Regions from separate parts of the Kluyvera sp. STS39-E genome, predicted to be linked through region 1. Evidence: predicted binding sites of a transcription regulator. Region 1 holds the regulator's gene; each other region holds the start of a gene.
The links. The regulator Fur, encoded in region 1, represses iron uptake genes when iron is present. The targets are predictions, from matches to a motif close to ATAATAATGAGAACNACTATCAA.

Region 1 (2,275 bases):
TGGGCAGTGGGCGCGTCTTACGTCTATGCATGGGATGCTAAACCAGCGACCTGGCAGATGAATCCAGACGCGTTCTACAACAAAAACAACACCATCAAAGAATCTGCATATAGCCTTGATGCCATGTACACCGTACAGGAAGGCCGCGCGAAGGGTACGCTCTTCAAACTGCACTTCACTCAGTACGACAACCACTCCGATATCCCAAGCTGGGGCGGCGGTTACGGCAACATCTTCCAGGACGAACGTGACGTGAAATTCATCGTCATCGCACCGTTCACTATTTTCTGATGCATGAGGCGGTAGCGGGAAACCACTACCGCCACTAAGAGGCTCATTGCATGAAAAAATTGATTATTGTCGCCCTGATGGCCGCTGGCCTTAGCGCCTGTGTGCAGTCTCCTGCGCCGCAAGAAGATAGCAAACTGAAAGATGCCTATAGCGCCTGTATCAATACGGCGGAAGGCAGCCCGGAGAAAATCGAGGCCTGCCAGAGCGTATTAAACGTGCTGAAGCAAGAGAAGAAGCACGAGCAGTTCGCGAATCAGGAAAGCGTGCGTGTGTTGGACTACCAGCAGTGCATTCAGGCTAGAAAAATGGGTAATGACCAAGCTGTCGCAAGCAAATGCGATAAAATCTGGCAAGAGATCCGCAGCAACAATACGTCGAACAAGTAACGTTGTCTGCTGAACGAAAAAAACCGCTGCTTGCAGCGGTTTTTTTATGTGGGTAGCTGAAGAAAGGTAAAAAAAAACCAGCACACGGTGGCTGGCTTTTTGACGAGCGGCGAGTCGTTATTTTGCGACGTCGTCGTGAGCGTGTTCATCTTCACGGCAGTCGCCTTCAGCACAGTGACCGTACAGATACAGGCTGTGGTTGGTTAGGCGAATACCATGTTTAGTGGCGATTTCACGCTGGCGAGCTTCAATAGAATCATCGCTGAACTCGATAACTTTACCGCAGTCGAGGCAGATCAGGTGATCGTGGTGATGCTGTTGGGTTAATTCGAAAACGGATTTACCGCCTTCAAAATTATGGCGGGTCACGATGCCAGCATCATCGAACTGGTTAAGTACGCGGTAAACCGTGGCTAAACCGATTTCTTCACCCATGTCGATCAGGCGTTTGTATAAGTCTTCCGCGCTGACATGGTGGTTATGAGGTTCCTGAAGAACTTCCAGAATCTTTAACCGTGGAAGTGTGACTTTCAGGCCAGCCTTCTTTAATGCGGTATTATTGTCAGTCATGCGGAATCTGTCCTGTTGCTTTACGATTAACTTCCATCAGTGAAAGTTTCACAGAGAATGCACCCGAATTAATGCGTCTCATTATAGAATGGCCCTATCAAAATGAAAACAGCAAGGCCCGGGTAAGCTGAGCTTTCAAAAACGAGGCATCATCGACAAACTGGGCGATGAACCTGCGCCAAATCTGATGATATTGTACAGGTATGCGATAAAAAGTTAAAAAAATGTAGCTATTATTTTAATTGCTTTTACCTATTAATGAGGTGCAATTCAATAATTACACCTCATTATCGCAATTAGGCGTTTTTGATCTCATCCAAGTGCAGTTCTTCGGCAACCTGCTTAACCCATTTCTCAACGCGTTCTGCGGTCAACTCTGGTTGGCGATCTTCGTCAATGGCTAGGCCCACGAAGTGATCGTCATCGGCAAGGCCCTTAGACGCTTCAAAATGATAGCCGGCGGTTGGCCAGTGGCCGACGATGGTTGCGCCATGAGGTTCAATAATGTCACGGATGGTACCCAGGGCATCACAGAAATATTCTGCATAGTCTTCCTGGTCGCCACAGCCGAACAACGCAACCAGCTTGCCGTTGAAATCAACTTCTTCCAGCGTTGGGAAGAAATCATCCCAGTCGCACTGTGCTTCACCGTAGTACCACGTTGGAATGCCCAGCAGCAGGATATCGAACGCTTCCAGATCCTCTTTGCTGCTCTTGGCGATGTCATGAACATCAGCGACATCTTTACCAAGCTGTTTTTGAATCATTTTTGCGATATTTTCGGTGTTTCCGGTATCGCTACCGAAGAAGATGCCAACGATTGCCATGAGTAAAATAACCTCTTGAAACTTAATGATATGGTGGTGGCTTAATGCCCACAGATAAGGGCAATCATAGCAGAACAGGTCTAAGTGCGGAAACAGCAATCGTGCCGTACTGCACACTCTGCTACATGAAAGCGTGTTTTGGGGGGATTTTTCAGACTTTCCCCTGTCCGTGCAGCAGCGCGAGCTGATTCATCAACATCT
Region 2 (2,275 bases), on a different contig from region 1:
CATGGTTTTGGCATCTACGATGGAGATAAAGCCAGGCTCGGCGACGCGGCCGATAAACAGCAGACCGTCATGGAATAACACTTCACGTGCGCCGGTTGGGTCGCCGTCCTTGTCTTTTTTACCGTCCAGCACTAAACGTTGCAGCACCTTGCCGCTTTTCGCATCCACCTTGGAAACCGCACCGTCCAGCGAGTTGGTGGTGTAGAACACCTTGCCGTCGTCATCGATAGCCATACCAAAGTTTTTTAGATCGGTGTGGGTTGTGCCTTTGGTGGCGAGTGTCGCCGGATCGAGGCGATAAATCACGCCGCCGTTCACATCTTTAAAGCTCTGCGCGCTCGCGACAAACAGAGCATTTTCGGCCGACACATACGCCATTTCATACAGGCCATCGCCCAGCTCGCGCTGAGTGACGGAGGAAGCGGTTTTTAAGGCAGCGGCGTTCTCAGCAGGCTGTGCATTTTCGGCAGCAGCAGGCAGGGCGGTGAGGGCGAAAGCAGTAATCAAGGCGGCGGAGAGCGCCGTTTTACGCGGGCTGAATAACGATACCATTCGAAACTCCATCATTGGATAAGCAATTCCCGAGTGAGGCAAAACCGCGACGGGAGAGTTTTAATAAGAATGAGAATAATAATTATTTATAGAAAATGAGCAAACCCCATAATCACGTAGTGCCTAGCACAGTGTCTCTCTTGCCCCTCTCATGACGATATTTAGGCGGCTAAGACGGCATAAAATGTTACCAATTCATTGATATAAAACATGTATACATTTCCTTACATTTAACCAATAAAACAACCTGCGTTATTTAAAGCGAGTAATTATCATTATCGTTCTCATTCGTTGCCTATGTCGCTTTTATGCAGGTCAATCGCTTACGGAAAAGCGGGTTATTTCCTGACGCTGCGGGCGGAACGGCTTCACTCACAACAACAAGATCTAATGGGAATAATTATGCATTTTTATGGCAGGGAAATAGGCGGGAAATCGCTGACGGTTTCGCTGTTGGCGCTGGCCATTCATGGTTTCGTCCAGCAGGCGCACGCGGAAGAAAAAAGTCAGGATATGGTGGTGTATGGCAGCACGGATAGCTCGGCGGATGAACAGCAGGATTACGCCGTCAAAACGACCCATGCTGGCACCAAAATGAATTTGGCCCCGCGCGACATTCCTCAGTCCGTCAGCGTGGTGACACGGCAGCGTATGCAAGATCAGGATCTGCAAACGGTGGATGATGTGTTGACCAACGCCACCGGCGTCTCCTCACAGCAGATAGACTCAGAGCGTTCTTACTACTACTCACGTGGTTTTGAAATCACCAGTTTTTCCTATGACGATATCCCCACCTCGATTGGCGATGCGTGGAACTACGGCGATGCTGCAGAAGATACCGCAATTTATGACCGGATTGAGATCGTTCGCGGCGCCAATGGCCTGATGACCGGCGCTGGCGACCCCGGCGCAACGGTTAATATGGTGCGTAAACGTGCAGATAGCAAAACGGCGACCGGCAATATTAGCGCCAGCTATGGTAGCTGGAATAACCAGCGTTACGTGGCCGATCTCTCCACGCCGTTAAACTCCGATGGCAGCCTGCGTGGGCGCATCGTCACGGGTTATCAAGATCAGGACAGCTGGCTTGACCGTTACCATAAAACCAAAAAATTCCTCTACGGTGTGGTCGATGCGGATCTCACGGACCACACCACCGTGTCGTTGGGCTGGGACTACCAAAAGTCCAACACCGGCAACCCGACCTGGGGCGGTCTGCCAAGTCTCTATAGCAACGGCACTCGCACGCATTATGACCGGAGCACCAACACGGCGGCCGACTGGACGCGCTACCAGGTTGAATCGCGTAAGGTCTTTGTCGACTTAACCCATGATTGGGATAACGGCTGGTCGTATCGCTTTAACGGAACCCACGGCGAGCAAACCTTCAATGATACCCTGCTGTATGTGATGGGGAATCCGGATGCGGATACCGGCGATGGTGCAAGCGGCTGGGGGAGCAAAGATAAAGGGAAGCGTACCGTCGACTCTTTCGATACCTACGCTAGCGGGCCGTTCAAGTTATTGGGGCGTCAGCACCAACTGATGGCGGGCGCGAGCTACAGCCGCCAGCATAACGCGACCTCAAGCCAAGATGGACCGATGGATGCCAGTCAGATTGGTATTTTCGATAATAATTGGAACGGAAGCGTGGCGCAGCCAACGTGGGGCGACTGGTATCAGAACGCCGATGATATCGTGCGGCAGAAATCTGCCTACACCG
Region 3 (2,275 bases), on a different contig from region 1:
AATTCGCGTCGGATCGAGCCCCATCAAGATAACCACAAACGAAGGCAGCATCGTCACCGTGCGACGAAACCACAGCGGAATATGGAAGCGGATAAAGCCCTGCATCACGACCTGGCCTGCAAGCGTGCCAACAACCGTTGAAGACAGACCCGCGGCAATCAGGCTAAGACCGAAGATGGTCGCCGCCGCATGACTAAGCAGTGGTTCCAGCGTCAAATAAGCTTGGTCTAAATCGGCGATCCCGGTGTGCCCATGGGCGTGGAATGCCGCTGCCGCAGTGGCCATCATCGCGAGATTAACGAAACCGGCGATGGTCATGGCGATGCCCACATCCCAGCGCGTGGCGTTGTAGCGTTCTTTGGCGCTGCCCCCGTGTAGATGTTGAGTCAGCGACGAGTGCAGGTAGATAACGTGCGGCATAATTGTCGCCCCTAACACCCCCGCGGCAAGGAACACCGCTTCAGAGTTAGGCAGGGAAGGTAAAATCATCCCTTTTGCTAATGGGGCAAGCGCAGGCTGAGAGAAAATCAGCTCCACAATATAGGCCGCGGCAACGAACAGCAGCAGGCCACCTATCACTTTCTCCAACGGCTTTTGCCCACGGCGTTGCAGCATCAGGATTAAAAAGGTGGCAATCCCCGTCAGCACCGCCCCTTGAAGCAGCGAAATACCGAGGATGAGCTTGAAACCGATGGCGGCACCGATAAACTCGGCCAGATCGGTTGCCATGGCGATAATTTCCGCCTGTACCCAGTAAAACCACACCAAAGGGCGCGGATAATGATCGCGGATCTGCTCTGCAAGGTTTTTTCCGGTCGCGATACCCAGCTTTGCCGACAGGACCTGAATCAGCATCGCCATCAGGTTCGCCCAGACCACCACCCATAGGAGTTGATAGCCAAAGCTCGCGCCGGCCTGAATATTGGTCGCAAAGTTGCCGGGGTCTATATAGCCGATTGCAGCAATAAATGCTGGCCCCATCAGCGCAAGCCGCATACGGCGCGCTGTTCGGTTGGTGCTATTTTCCACTCGACTGTTGATCATTCTCTGCCTCAAAAACATAGCCTTTGCTATGTTTCATGCTAACAAAATGCGAATGATTATCAAGTTCATTTACGAGGGATGATAATGATTGCTCTGATAGCCGGAACCGATAGCCAGACTGGAGGTTAGGATGGTTTGGTATACGCTTAATGAGAGAGTAGTACAACGTGGAAACTTTTCATACATTTACTTAACATCACAAAAATGTATCGAGGATCACTAATTTAGAGTTTGCTCACAGGTTCTGAATATAGTGAGAGACAGATCTCGTTTTATTTAATCATGTTACATAGAATGTGCACGAAAACTTAACCAGCCTCATGTTTGGAGCAAATATGGACCGCGTCTTGCATTTTATTCTCGCGCTCGTAGTGGTTGCGATCCTGGCCTTATTGGTCAGTTCCAACCGCAAACAGATCCGCATTCGTTATGTTATTCAGCTGCTTGTCATCGAAGTATTGCTGGCATGGTTCTTCCTGAACTCTGATGTCGGTCTGGGTTTCGTGCGAGGCTTCTCCGAGATGTTCGAAAAACTGCTCGGCTTTGCCAACGATGGGACCAACTTCGTCTTCGGTAACATGAATGATAAAGGCTTGGCCTTCTTCTTCCTGAAAGTGCTATGCCCAATCGTCTTCATCTCTGCGCTGATCGGTATTCTGCAGCACATCCGTATTCTGCCGATTATCATTCGTGCAATTGGTACCGTGCTGTCTAAAGTCAACGGTATGGGTAAACTGGAGTCTTTCAACGCCGTCAGCTCGCTGATCCTTGGCCAGTCTGAAAACTTCATCGCCTATAAAGATATTCTCGGGAAGATGTCCCGTAACCGCATGTACACCATGGCGGCGACAGCAATGTCTACCGTCTCCATGTCCATTGTGGGTGCGTATATGACCATGCTGGAACCAAAATACGTCGTTGCGGCGCTGGTTCTGAACATGTTTAGTACCTTTATCGTGCTGTCGCTGATCAACCCTTACCGCGTTGACGAAAGCGAAGAAAACATCCAGATGTCTAACCTGCACGAAGGACAGAGCTTCTTCGAAATGCTGGGTGAATACATTCTGGCTGGTTTCAAGGTGGCGATTATTGTTGCCGCAATGCTGATCGGCTTTATCGCTCTGATTGCCGCACTGAACGCCCTGTTTGCAACCGTAACCGGCTGGTTTGGTTACAGCATCTCCTTCCAGGGGATTCTGGGCTACATCTTCTATCCAATTGCTTGGATCAT

Region 2: the regulator Fur is predicted to act here: its motif matches at 812-834, upstream of fhuE (ferric-rhodotorulic acid/ferric-coprogen receptor FhuE).
Region 3: the regulator Fur is predicted to act here: its motif matches at 1,085-1,107, upstream of AB4K05_RS11180 (Nramp family divalent metal transporter).

The regions. Positions count from the first base shown of each region.
Region 1 is NZ_JBFQGA010000002.1:232,730-235,004, reverse strand. It holds gene chiP (chitoporin) at 1-291, shown strand, start outside; gene chiQ (ChiQ/YbfN family lipoprotein) at 342-677, shown strand; gene fur (ferric iron uptake transcriptional regulator) at 795-1,247, opposite strand; gene fldA (flavodoxin FldA) at 1,544-2,074, opposite strand; gene ybfE (LexA regulated protein) at 2,226-2,275, opposite strand, start outside.
Region 2 is NZ_JBFQGA010000005.1:162,222-164,496, reverse strand. It holds gene AB4K05_RS12495 (YncE family protein) at 1-552, opposite strand, end outside; gene fhuE (ferric-rhodotorulic acid/ferric-coprogen receptor FhuE) at 955-2,275, shown strand, end outside.
Region 3 is NZ_JBFQGA010000004.1:396,946-399,220, forward strand. It holds gene AB4K05_RS11180 (Nramp family divalent metal transporter) at 1-1,044, opposite strand, end outside; gene nupC (nucleoside permease NupC) at 1,380-2,275, shown strand, end outside.